Regions from separate parts of the Clostridium thermarum genome, predicted to be linked through region 1. Evidence: a T-box and tRNA genes for the amino acid it is inferred to sense, from the RefSeq annotation. Region 1 holds a T-box; the other holds one or more tRNA genes.
The links. The T-box of region 1 lies ahead of pheS (phenylalanine--tRNA ligase subunit alpha). A T-box ahead of a tRNA ligase gene usually reads a tRNA of that ligase, here a tRNA-Phe.
Positions count from the first base shown of each region.

Region 2: it has a tRNA-Phe gene. The T-box ahead of pheS (phenylalanine--tRNA ligase subunit alpha) is inferred to sense a tRNA for this amino acid. The anticodon was not compared.

Region 1 is NZ_CP040924.1:1,617,106-1,623,865, forward strand. It holds gene FHY60_RS07290 (TrkH family potassium uptake protein) at 1-169, shown strand, start outside; gene FHY60_RS07295 (potassium channel family protein) at 185-847, shown strand; gene FHY60_RS07300 (TrmH family RNA methyltransferase) at 855-1,634, shown strand; T-box leader at 1,681-1,907, shown strand; gene pheS (phenylalanine--tRNA ligase subunit alpha) at 1,975-2,994, shown strand; gene pheT (phenylalanine--tRNA ligase subunit beta) at 3,011-5,389, shown strand; gene FHY60_RS07315 (cell division protein ZapA) at 5,512-6,108, shown strand; gene FHY60_RS07320 (hypothetical protein) at 6,330-6,760, opposite strand, start outside.
Region 2 is NZ_CP040924.1:3,464,851-3,471,610, reverse strand. It holds rRNA gene FHY60_RS16015 (23S ribosomal RNA) at 1-827, shown strand, start outside; rRNA gene rrf (5S ribosomal RNA) at 874-990, shown strand; tRNA gene FHY60_RS16005 (tRNA-Phe) at 1,019-1,094, shown strand; gene bcp (thioredoxin-dependent thiol peroxidase) at 1,128-1,601, opposite strand; gene FHY60_RS15995 (ABC transporter permease) at 1,763-2,530, opposite strand; gene FHY60_RS15990 (ABC transporter ATP-binding protein) at 2,517-3,443, opposite strand; gene FHY60_RS15985 (PLD nuclease N-terminal domain-containing protein) at 3,445-3,648, opposite strand; gene FHY60_RS15980 (sigmaY antisigma factor component) at 3,772-3,987, opposite strand; gene FHY60_RS15975 (DUF5345 family protein) at 3,987-4,370, opposite strand; gene sigY (RNA polymerase sigma factor SigY) at 4,370-4,900, opposite strand; gene FHY60_RS15965 (peptidylprolyl isomerase) at 5,160-5,906, shown strand; gene FHY60_RS15960 (HAD family hydrolase) at 5,933-6,586, opposite strand; gene FHY60_RS15955 (Na+/H+ antiporter NhaC family protein) at 6,638-6,760, opposite strand, start outside.

The DNA of each region.
Region 1 (6,760 bases):
TGGATTAACACTGGGAGTAACGCCCTTTCTAAGCTCACTGGGAAAGGTATTAATCATATTATGTATGTATGTGGGGAGGGTTGGACCACTTACAATAGCATTGTCATTGGCACAAAATAAAAAGAAGAGTGCTATTAGGTATCCTGAGGATAAAATATTAGTTGGTTAGGGGTGTTGTAGGGTTATGGATAAAAAGCAATATGTTGTGATAGGACTAGGAAGATTTGGAGCATCAGTGGCAAAAACCTTATATTCATTAGGTAATGACGTGCTTGCTATAGATTCAGAGGAAAGTTTGGTACAGGAAATCTCTGATAGTGTTACCCATGCTGTTCAAATGGATGCTACCGATGAGAGTGCACTAAGAAGCTTAGGTATTAAAAATTTTGACGTTGCAGTAGTTACAATAGGCTCTGATATTCAATCCAGTGCTATGATTACTCTGCTAATAAAGGAACTTGGAGTTAAGTACCTGATTGCAAAGGCACAGAATGAGCTCCACGCAAAGCTATTAAGTAAAATTGGTGCTGATAGAGTTATCCTTCCGGAAAGAGATATGGGAATTCGTGTAGCTCACAATCTTATTTCCTCTAATATATTGGATTATATTGAACTTTCACCGGATTATAGTATAGCTGAAATAGTATCGCCTAAGGAATGGAGCGGGAAGAGTCTCAGAGAATTGAATGCAAGGGCAAGATATGGCATAAATATCATGGCAATTAAGAGAGAAGATGGCGTAAATATTGCTCCGGGAGCAGATGACGAGATTCAGGATGGTGATATTATATTAGCTATCGGTGGCTCTGAGGAACTAAGCAGAATTGAAAATATGATTGACAGGTAAAGGTGGAATGTACTTGGAACTCATACAGAGTAAGGATAATCAGCTCATTAAAGAAGTTAAAAAGTTGAAGGAAAAAAGGTATAGAGAAGAGCAGGGAAAATTTTTTATAGAGGGCTGCAGATTTGTTGAGGAAGCATTTAAAGCCGGAGCAGATGTAGAAAAGCTGCTGATTTCCCAAAAACACTCTGAAAAATATATAAATATATTTCAGAGTGCTGTGAAAGGTTCTTTACATGTAATTAAAGACAGTTTGTTTAATGATATTTGTGATACAGAAGCTCCTCAGGGTATAGCGGCAATAATCCGCAAGAAAACCTATAATACCCCTCGGGAAAATGGCCTTTTTGTCCTTGTCGACAAGGTACAGGATCCAGGGAACCTAGGGACTATAATTAGAACTGCCCATGCCGCCAGCGCTAAAGGTATAATCTATACAGCCGGTACCGTTGACCCCTATAATGAGAAGACACTTAGATCCACTATGGGGTCAATATTTTATGTTCCCATAATAGAAGATAAAAACCATCAAATAGTAGCATCTATGAAGGAAGTAGGATATAAGGTAGTGGCAAGCTCCTTAGATGCTGAAGAAAACTTTTTTGCTAGGACTTACGGAGAAAAGGTTATTATAGCTGTAGGTAATGAAGGCAAAGGCATAAGCGAAGAAGTATATGCTTTGGCTGACATCAGGGTTAAGATTCCCATGCCAGGTGGAGCAGAATCTCTTAATGCATCGGTGGCTGCATCCATAATGATCTATGAAGTATTACGACAAAATTTAAAATAAAGTTGAAATTTTTATAAACAGTGGTTATAATAAAGAAAATTACATAATTATAACTTTGATGGAGAAAGTAACTGTAGGATGCCTAGCAGGGAGAAAAGGTCATGACTGAAAGCCTTTTTTAGGAAAAGTACAGTGAAGTTCACTCCGGAGTTTCAAATGTGAACAGGATCAGCTTTGATTAAGTAGCATTTGGCGGGTAAAACCGATAACTTTCACTAAGAGAGCAGCAAAAACTGCTAATTAGGGTGGTACCGCGGATCTTCCGTCCCTTTGTGGGACGGTTTTTATTTTTTTGGTGACATTTATAAATTTGAAAGATAGTTTTGAAAGGAGAAGAAAGATGAAAGAAAAATTGGAAGCCATAAAAGCGTCAGCCCTGGATGAGATAAAGAATTCTTTTACCAGTGCTGAGTTAGAAGCTGTAAGGGTCAAGTATCTTGGCAAAAAGGGAGAACTTACCCTTATACTAAGAGGTATGGGGGCTCTTAGCACAGAGGAAAGACCGGTAGTAGGAAAGGTGGCAAATGAGGTAAGAGAAGCCATAGAAGCAGCTCTAACTAAATCAGTAACAGCCATTAAGAACAAAGAAAGAGATGAAAAACTAAAGAATGATGTAATTGACATATCCTTACCAGGTAAAAGAAATATCCTAGGTAAGAGACATCCCCTTGATGCAGCACTGGAAAGTATGAAGGAAATATTCATCTCCATGGGCTTTACCATTGAAGAAGGTCCGGAAGTTGAATCTGATTACTACAATTTTGAGGCTTTGAATATCCCAGAGAATCATCCGGCAAGAAGCGAGCAGGATACCTTCTATATTAACGACAATGTAGTTTTAAGAACACAAACTTCTCCGGTTCAGATTAGAGTTATGGAGAAGAACGCACCACCTATAAAGATGATATCTCCAGGCAAGGTGTTCAGATCTGATGCTGTAGATGCAACTCATTCACCAATCTTCTATCAGATGGAAGGTCTTGTTATTGACAAGGGCATTACCTTCGCGGATTTGAAGGGAACATTAGAGATTTTTGCTAAGAAAATGTTTGGGGATAAAGTAAATACTAAGTTCAGACCCCATCATTTCCCTTTCACTGAGCCTTCAGCAGAAATGGATGCCTCCTGCTTTGTATGTGTGGGAGAGGGCTGTAGCGTATGCAAGGGAAGCGGATGGATAGAACTTTTAGGCTGTGGAATGGTGCATCCTGAAGTTTTAAGAAAAGGTGGTATTGATCCTGAAATATACAGTGGCTTTGCCTTTGGCTTTGGTGTAGACCGTATGGTAATGATGAAGTACGGACTGGATGATATAAGATTGTTATATGAAAGTGACATGAGATTTTTAAATCAGTTCTAATATTGGAGGTGTAACGATGAAAGTACCAGTTAAATGGTTAAAGGATTATGTTGATATTGATATAGATGCAAAGGAATTGGGAGATAGATTGACCCTTTCAGGATCCAAGGTAGAGGAAGTAATAACTAAAGGAGATGAGATTCAAAATGTGGTTACGGGAAAGATAGTGAAGATTGAACCTCATCCCGATGCTGAAAAGCTGGTTGTATGTCAGCTGGATATTGGAGAAGCGGAGCTCTTGCAGATAGTTACGGGAGCTAATAATATGAAGGAGCAGGACATCGTTCCGGTGGCACTTCACGGTTCTTCCTTACCAGGAGGAGTAAAGATTAAAAAAGGTAAGCTCAGAGGCGTTGTTTCATACGGAATGATGTGTTCTGAAGAGGAACTTGGCATTGCAGGAGATGAACCTGTTCATGGACTAATGATTCTTCCGCAGGATACACCTGTAGGAAAGGACATAAAGGAAGTTTTGGGCTTAAACAATGCTATCATCGATTTTGAAATAACTTCAAACAGACCGGACTGCTTAAGCGTTGTAGGTATTGCAAGAGAAACTGCAGCTACTCTGGCAACTACCTATAGATTGCCGGAGGCTGCTGTAGCTTATGAAGGCCAGGGCAATGTAAGTGACCTGGTAACTGTGGAGGTTAAGGATGAGCTCTGCAGAAGATACATGGCCAGAGCTGTGGCAGATGTAAAGATAGAGCCATCACCTCAATGGATGCAGGAAAAACTTTTAGATGCAGGAGTAAGGCCAATAAATAATATAGTTGATATTACCAACTTCGTAATGCTGGAGCTTGGGCAACCAATGCATGCCTTTGACAGAAGAGAAATTACTTCCGGCAAGATAGTAGTGGAAAGAGCAGCTGATGGAGAAAAGTTTACAACTTTGGATGAGGTAGAGAGAGAACTGACTTCTGATGTACTTTGCATAAAGGACGATGCAAAGACCATTGGACTTGCAGGTATTATGGGAGGGTTAAACTCTGAAATAAAGGATGATACTAAGGAAGTAATATTTGAGTGTGCTAATTTTGATGGTACTAATATAAGAGTTTCTGCCCAGCAGCTAGGTGTGAGAACTGAAGCTTCATCACGATTTGAAAAGGACATTGATCCAAATTTAGTACAGCTTGCAATGGATAGAGCTTGCCATCTTGTTGAAAAGCTCAATGCTGGAAAAGTCCTTAAGGGAACCATAGATATCTATGAAAAGCCTGTAAAGGAAAAGACTATGGCCGTTGATGGACATTGGGTTAATAAGTTCTTAGGCACAGAAATACCGGTAGAGGACATGAAAAAGTATTTAGACAGTTTAGAACTTAAAACCACTATTGTGCATAATGTATTGGAAATCACTGTACCAACCTTCAGAATTGATATTAATATAAAGGAAGATATAGCAGAGGAAATTGCAAGAATATATGGATATGACAAGATTCCTTCCACAACGATTAATATCACCACTGAAAGGGGCGGTAAAAATGCAAAGCAGCATATGGATGATATGGTACTGGCAACAATGCTTGCTTCCGGACTTAACCAATCTATAAGCTATGCTTTCATAAGCCCCAAGGCCTTTGATAAGATAAATTTAGATGCTGATAACCCGTTGAGAAACACAGTGACCATAAAGAATCCGCTGGGCGAAGATTATAGTGTTATGAGAACCACCACTATTCCTTCCATGATGGAAAGTCTTGGCCGTAATTATGCAAGAAATAATGAAGTAACAAGGCTTTTTGAAATTGGAAAGGTATATATTCCTCTAAATGACGGAAGAGAACTTCCGGATGAAAGAAATATACTGACAGTAGGAATGTATGGACAGTGTGATTATCTAGACTTAAAGGGCATAGTGGAAAATCTATTAGAAGTCTTGGGAGTACAAGGCTGCAGCTTCGTAAGAGAAAGCGACAATGCCACCTTCCATCCTGGAAAAACTGCAGCATTGATGCTAAAAAACACTAAGGTTGGTGTCCTTGGAGAAATTCATCCTGATGTAAGCGATAAATTCGGCTTGGATGTACCTGCATATGTAGCTGAGTTAAATCTGGATATACTTTACGCCAATGCTAAGCTGGAGAAAAAGTATAAGTCTCTTCCAAAGTATCCTGCAGTATCCAGAGACATGGCCTTAATTGTAGATGACAGCATACTTGTTCAGGAAATAGAAGATATAATTAAGAAGCAGGGTGCACCTTTGGTTGAGTCAGTTAAGCTCTTTGATATTTATAAGGGCAAGCAGATTCCTGAAGGTAAAAAATCCATTGCCTATGCGATTATATATAGAAAGGAAAGTTCAACCCTTACTGATGCAGAAGTAAATATGGTGCATGATAAAATACTAAAGAACCTAGAATATAGATTAGGTGCTCAACTTAGATAATATATAAAAGAAGTTGCATAATTCTGTAATCAAAATATGGAATTATGCAATTTTCACTTTTAACCTATTATCAATATATGTTAAAATAAAGTATAACAAAAGTTATCTAAGAGGGTGTTTGCATGAATATTGTTACTGTGAAGATTAATGGTGTGGATTATAACTTAAAAGGTGATGAGAAGGAAGAATACTTGCACAGGGTTGCTGGGTATGTAGATAAAAAAATAAAGCTTATCTCTGAGAGTAATAGAAAGTTGAGTACTACCGACGTGGCAGTACTTACAGCTGTAAATGCCGTAGATGATCTTTTTAAATGCGATATGGCCTACCAGGAGCTTTGTGAAGAAATACAGGCTTTAGAAGCTAAGGACAAAGAAAATAAACATCAAATAGAAGCTTTACAAAGTCAATTACAGCAAGTTCAGCAAGAAAATCAGGAGCTATTGCAGAAGCTTGAAAGTGATAACAGCCAGGAACTTCTAAGGAGCAAAGATGAAGAGGTAGATAAACTAAAGGAGGAGATAAGTGCTTTGAAGGAAGCCTCAGAAAAATACTTAAGTGACTATAATGCCTACAAGGCAGAAAATAAAGAGTTAAAGTTCCAGCTCCAGTCTGCTAGGTATAAGATAATTGATTTGCAAAACAAGTTGGTGGAAAATCAAATAAACCTAGTAAAAGTAAAAAAGATGAATAATCCTCTGATTAATAATGGAAAATAAAAAGAAACCTCATGACACTTATGCGTCGTGAGGTTTTTTACTCATAGGTGGAGTGGTGCAGTAATATAATATTTGGTTAATAATTGTAAATCATGCCTCTAATGTTTTGGGCACAATACAAGGTCAATGAGCTGGGGACCGTAGAGGTATTATCCGAGGAGAGATGGGTGAGAAAAATATTATAGGAGAAACCGCAGTATATAAAAGCTGCGGTTTAATTTCTATCCAAAGATTCTTCTGAATAACCCCTTATTTAATTTTTGCTCCAATTCCTCTATCCGTAAATCCTTTTGGGTGTTTTCCTGATAAAGGGAGTTTACAAGTATATTAAGCCGCTCAATGGTGCTTTCTCTATCCGTAAGGCCGGCGGCAGCCTCTCTGGCAGAATTATTGTTCAGCTCCTCCAGTAGTTTGTTGTATTTTTCTTCTTGCTCCTTTTGATAAGCTGCATATTCCTCTTGAGTGTCTGACAGCTGCTGTTGGAGATATGCAATTTCCATATCTTTTGTAGATAGGACTGATTTTATAGTTTCCAACTCTCTAGTCAGTATTTCCTTCAGCTTTACAGTTTCCAAAAGCTTCTTGTCCTTTTCTATGAGGATTAGTTGAAGCTCTCTGATATACTCCTCTTTTGAAATCATATTCGTGAGAT
Region 2 (6,760 bases), 1.8 Mb from region 1:
TTTACTGTAGCTTAGCATTGAGTTTCGGTATTATCTGTACAGGATAGGTGGGAGACTTGGAAGCAAGGGCGTCAGCCTTTGTGGAGTCGACCTTGGGATACCACCCTGATGATACTGAGATTCTAACCGGACACCATGAAGCTGGTGACGGGACATTGTTAGGTGGGCAGTTTGACTGGGGCGGTCGCCTCCTAAAAAGTAACGGAGGCGCTCAAAGGTTCCCTCAGAACGGTTGGAAATCGTTCGTAGAGTGTAAAGGCAGAAGGGAGCCTGACTGCGACACCCACAAGTGGAGCAGGGACGAAAGTCGGACTTAGTGATCCGGTGGTACCTCGTGGGAGGGCCATCGCTCAACGGATAAAAGCTACCTCGGGGATAACAGGCTGATCTCCCCCAAGAGTCCACATCGACGGGGAGGTTTGGCACCTCGATGTCGGCTCGTCGCATCCTGGGGCTGAAGTAGGTCCCAAGGGTTGGGCTGTTCGCCCATTAAAGCGGCACGCGAGCTGGGTTCAGAACGTCGTGAGACAGTTCGGTCCCTATCCGTCGCGGGCGTAGGAAATTTGAGAGGAGCTGTCCTTAGTACGAGAGGACCGGGATGGACTGACCTCTGGTGTACCAGTTGTTCTGCCAGGAGCACCGCTGGGTAGCTATGTCGGGACGGGATAAACGCTGAAAGCATCTAAGCGTGAAGCCCACCTCAAGATAAGATTTCCCATGACGTAAGTCAGTAAGACCCCTTGAAGAACACAAGGTTGATAGGCTAGAGGTGTAAGCACAGTAATGTGTGCAGCTGACTAGTACTAATAGGTCGAGGACTTGACCTAAAACACATTCTTATGTGCAATTTTCAGAGAACAAACTTCTCTGATATCTGGTGATGATAGCGTGAGGGTTACACCCGTTCCCATTCCGAACACGATGGTTAAGACTCACAGCGCCGATGGTACTGCTCGGGAGACTGAGTGGAAGAGTAGGACGTTGCCAGGTTAGCCGAAAGGCTTAATTACATATGTATGGCTAGATAGCTCAGTCGGTAGAGCAGAGGACTGAAAATCCTCGTGTCCCTGGTTCGATTCCTGGTCTAGCCACCAAAAAAGCTTGAGTATTGAACTCAAGCTTTTTCTTTATAGGGAACGAAGATATTCTATAATATGTTCTACATGACCATCAACTTTTACTTTTCTATAAGCCCTCCTCAATACTCCCTCAGTATCTATTATAAAGGTACTTCTCTCTATTCCTATGTGTTTCTTTCCATACAGGGTCTTTTCCTTAAGTACCCCATATAAATTACATACTTCTTCATTATCATCACTGAGTAAAATAAACGGGAGACATTGCTTAGTAATAAACTTTTCGTGAGAGCTTAAAGAATCACGGCTTACGCCTAATACTACAGTATTTAACTCTTTAAATTTCTCAATATTATCTCTAAAATCCTGGGCTTCTAAGGTACAGCCAGGTGTATTGTCCTTGGGATAAAAATATAAAACTATATTTGACCCTCTATAATCTGATAAGGAGTGACTTTTATTATCTGATCCCATGAGAGAAAAATCTGGAGCCATCTGTCCTTCTATTACTTCTATATTGTTCATTAGATCACCTCAATTTATATAAGTATATGAAGCTATTATATAATAACAGTTATTACGAAGCAAGACGTGTAAAGAATAGGGTACAATAGAAGGAAATTGCGTTGATACGTAATTATCTTTTATTATACAACATTCCTTTAATAAATCTCATTATCTTAAATCTATATGATTTCCTTCTTCTTTAATATTATAGAGTTTAATATTGCCAGAGCAACAATATAAATTATAACGATAATTATAGGAAAAGTCATATTGGACACTGTGAAGTTTCCGGCGCTAACCAGTAAATTGTAAGGGATAAAGTCTTCTATTGCTTCTATCTTAGAGGGAAGAACAGAAAAGTATTGTATTGCAGCCACAACTATCCCGGCTAAGATACCTTTTTTAAATATTAGAGAGAAGAACATAGTGAGCATAAAATTGTATATGAAGAATAGGGATATAAGTAAAGCTGAGAATAAAACACCGGAGATAGGAGGAGATATACCCTTATCAAACATTAGCCCAACATAGTAGTAATTTAAAAATAAGCCAAGGCAAACTGCAGCGAGTATTAATAGTGAGTAGTGTAATACCTTAGCAAGTACTATATATTTTGCATCTGCCCCTTTGGAGAAAGGCAAGACAAATTTCTCGCTTCTTAACTCTTCACTTAGGATATTGCAAAAGGTGAATACCATAACAAGTATACCGGTTTGGAAAAAGTCACTTATTACACCTTGCATCACAGAAGTCTTATCAGAGGGGAGGGCGCTTAACAATCCTTCCATACCGCTCATGCCACTGCTTTCCAATATTTTTGGCATAAGCTTCAGCACTATTGGGTTGGATAGGGCAAGGAAAGCAAAAGCCAGAAATACGATAAGATATCTAAATTGTCTCTTGGATTCTAAAATTTCTTTTTTAAAGTAAGCTTTAAATGTTGCCATTATTGTTCACCAACCTTATGAAAATATCTTCTAAATCACTTTTTCTTAAATTATAGCTAATACAGGTATTGTCATATTCCGATAGAATTTGAAACAGGTCTTTCTTTGAATGGTCTAAGCTGGTCACATAAATACTGGCCTTCCGTTCTGCTATTTTAACCCTTTGTATCCAAGGGATGTTGCACAAAATTTCCTTCAGATTACTGCATTCATTTTCAAACTCTATATCAAACACCGGTTGAATATATTGATTCTTTAGGTGGTTAAGGTTATCTGATATTAGAATTTCACCCTTATGAATAATACTTACCTCATCGCATACTCTTTCTACGTCACTCAATATATGAGTAGATAAAAATACTGTTAGGCCTCTCTTTTTTAGGTTACTTATCAGATGTAAGATCTCAGCCCTTCCCTCAGGGTCCAGGGCTGAGGTAGGTTCATCCAAGATTAGCAGTTCTGGGTCATTAAATAAAGATACAGCTAGTCCAAAACGCTGCTTCATACCTCCGGAATAACCACCGATCTTTCTGTGGGCTGCATCTTTTAATCCCATGGTCTCAATTAATTCTGCACTTTTACTCTTAATCTTTGTGGCGGACATACCGCTTAGTTCTCCAATGAAATTTAAGTATTCATAAGCAGTCATATAGCCATAAAATACGGGACTTTGAGGAAGGTAGCCAACCTTCTTTAACAGATGTCTCTTGTTTTTATCAAATTTCTCACCGTCTAAATAAATTTCCCCACCGTCATAGTTTATTAGACCGGTTAATATATTCATGGTTGTAGTCTTTCCAGCACCATTTTGTCCAAGGAAACCATAGACTTTACCTTTTTCAACCTCGAAACTTATATTTTTTAATACATTGAGTTCCCCGTAATTTTTAACTAGATTCTTCACCTTAAGCATATTAATACCTCTTTCTACCGATAAATAAATAGATTATTGGACCAAAGAAATTGAAAGTACAAACAATCAGTATCCAAGCCCATTTGGGAAGATAGTTTACCTCATCTTTTATGATACTTCTGATACACACAAGGACAAGTATCAGCTGCAGTATTATTAGTGGAGCAAGAAACTTTAATAGGTCTGTACCTATGCTAATATCCATATGAGAAACCTCCTATTTAAACTTAATATTTAATTCTATGATTTATATTAATTTAACGATCAGTTAAACAAAAAGTTCATTAAAAAGCATGGAATTTCTATGATTATATACTTTATAACAGATTTATTTCCTTTTATTCCTATCTAATATTATTCTTGTAACTATGAGATATATTATTAAACTTTGAGGAACATTTATAAGGCCAAATAATCCCCAAAGCCAATAATACTTTTCGCGCCGTTTTCTTGCATCTTGAAATATCCAAGAGGCTTGTATGAGCAAAAGTGGGATTACTATTATCAGGACTGTTAATAAAGTTGTCGTAGATACTTCCTTCATTACATATCCTCCTTTACTGTCTTAAAATATGAAAAAGGAATTAAAATAAAGGGGAGAAAAATTGTAATGGCCAACTGCACATAAATAAAAATATCTTTGTTGATGTAAATAAGGGCAAAGAATATAATATTGATAATTAAGAAGGCGGAAAAAATAAATAATAAAAATTCTTTTTTTTGTTTTCTTTTGACTGTTACTTTCTCACCCTCTTGGATTATTCCCATGATATCTATGTTATTATCAAAGTTCAAAATATTAATTGCATCCATATTGTCGAGAGTGGAATAAAGCATGGCATTTTCATGATTAATCTCAGGTTTTGAACTGCTTTCTTTATGGGTATAATATTCATCTATATATCTTTCAAGGTCTTTATCCTTCATTATTCTTCATCCTCCTTCTCAAATTCTGACAGTATATATTTTATACCATTGTGAAGCCTGGATCTGACAGTTCCAACGGGGCATTTCAATACTTCAGCAATTTCTTCATATTTGTATCCATAATAATGTTTTAATATAAAAACAGCTCTTTTTTCATAGGGTAATTCAGATAATATTTTCATTATTCTTTTATACTCCAGTTTTTCTAAAACTAGATTTTCGGGATTGGAATTGTCCCACTGATAATTTTCCTCTAAGGTCTCAAAATGCTTGTTTTTTCTCAAGTAATCCCTGAAGGTATTAGTAGCAATGGTTATCAGCCATGTTGAGAATTTACCTATAGGCTTATATTTGCTTATGTTCACTACGGCCTTGAGTAAAGTCTCCTGAATGATATCCTGTGCCAGGTGAGCATCACAGGTTAGTTTTAGTACGTAACCTGATAGCATGGGATAATTGATTTTTAACAATTCATTCATTGCCCACTTATCACCTTTTTTAGATTGGTCAATTAATGCAAGCTCATCCAAAAAAATCTCCATCCTTATATCGAAGTGCTGTAGGTTATTGATTATAATATAGCATATCCGGATTCACATCTATATAAATTTCTACGGATATAAGGCTATCATTTTTTAAACGCTAAATCCATCAAAAAGTTCAACAAAAGGAGAAAGTAAGAAAATATTTTTTATTCATGGAAAGCTTTACACCTATGTTTGACAGCAAAATAGTGTAATGTTAAAATAAAGTAGTTACTTAATATTATTATGTAAGGAGAATATTTTCATGGATAACGGTAAAATACTTGCGGTAGTTGAGGGCGTTGAGATTACAGAGAGGGATTTATATAATACCTTTGTGAGAATGCCTAAGGAAAGGCAACAAGCCTTTAGTACGGAAGAAGGTAAAAAGCAGCTGCTTGATCAAATTGTTACTTTTGAATTAGTAAATAAAGATGCATTAAAAAATGGTTTGGATAAGGATCCTGTATTTGTTATGCAGTTGGAGAATATAAAAAGAGAGTTGCTTACTCAGTATGCTATACACAAGGTATTATCCCAGACTGTGGTTACTGATGAAGAGGCTGGTAAATTCTATAAGGATAATATGAGTCTGTTTTTACAGCAAGATGGGGTGAGTGCCAGACACATATTGGTTTCGGAATTAGATCAGGCTAATGAGATATTGAGCAAATTGAAAAATGGTATGGATTTTGCTGAAGCAGCAGCTACATACTCAACATGCCCATCAAAGGAAAGAGGCGGTGAATTAGGCTTCTTTACCAAGGGAAGAATGGTACCAGAATTTGAAGAAGCTGCCTTTGGATTAGAGGTTGGAGAGATTAGTGAACCTGTAAAGACACAGTTTGGTTATCATATAATTCAAGTAATGGAGAAAAAGCCAGCATGCCTAAAGAGCTTAGAGGAAGCCAAGCCTGAAATTATTGAGAGATTGAAAAATCAAAAGCAAAATCAAATATATGGAGCATATGTTGAAAGCTTAAAGAAGAAGTATACTGTAGAATATAAATAATAAAAAAACACGGGCAACCGTGTTTTTTATACAGCTAAGTCAAGTTCATTATAGTCTTTAATAGTCTTATCAGCAATACTTAAAATTTCACTCCATTGATGCTGAGCGGCCTTGTCAAAAACCCCCACAACCTTCATGCCAGCAGCCTTGGCTCCCAATACTGCAGGAAGTATGTCTTCAAAAACAATACATTGATGGGGATCTACCTTTAATCTTTCAGCGGTAAGAAGGTATACGTCAGGAAAATCCTTGCCCCTGCTGACTTCGTTTGTTGTTGTTATCACATCGAAAAATTCGTATATGCCATTATTTTTTAAGGCTATTTCCAGCAAGGTGTTAGAATTGCTGGTGGCCAATCCAATTTTGATTTTTTTAGCCTTTAATAGTGCTAGAAATTCTCTTGCACCGGCTTTAAGCTTTACACTGGTACGGTATTCGTCCAGGGCCATATTATGCCAAGTCTCCATTATCTCTTCGATGGATTCCTCTATGTTAAATCTGTTTTTGAAATATATTGCAGTTTCTTCGAAACTGAGATGTGCTATATCATCCCGGATACCTTCCGGTATTTCATGCCCCTTAAGCTGCAGGTAATCTATATCTATCTTTTCCCACACCCACATAGAGTCCACTAGAGTTCCATCTAAATCGAAGATTGCTGCTTTAATATCCTGTAGCATTTAATCACCTCATAAGTATTATAGCACAAAAAAAGTGATATAGGACAAATATCACTTTTTCAGTCTGGGAGAAAATATTATTGTAATTAAAGCACATATACCCATCAAATAGGGATAATATAAATAGCGCATGATGGATAGAGAACTCAAGCCTGCAAGACTGGCAGCTGATAG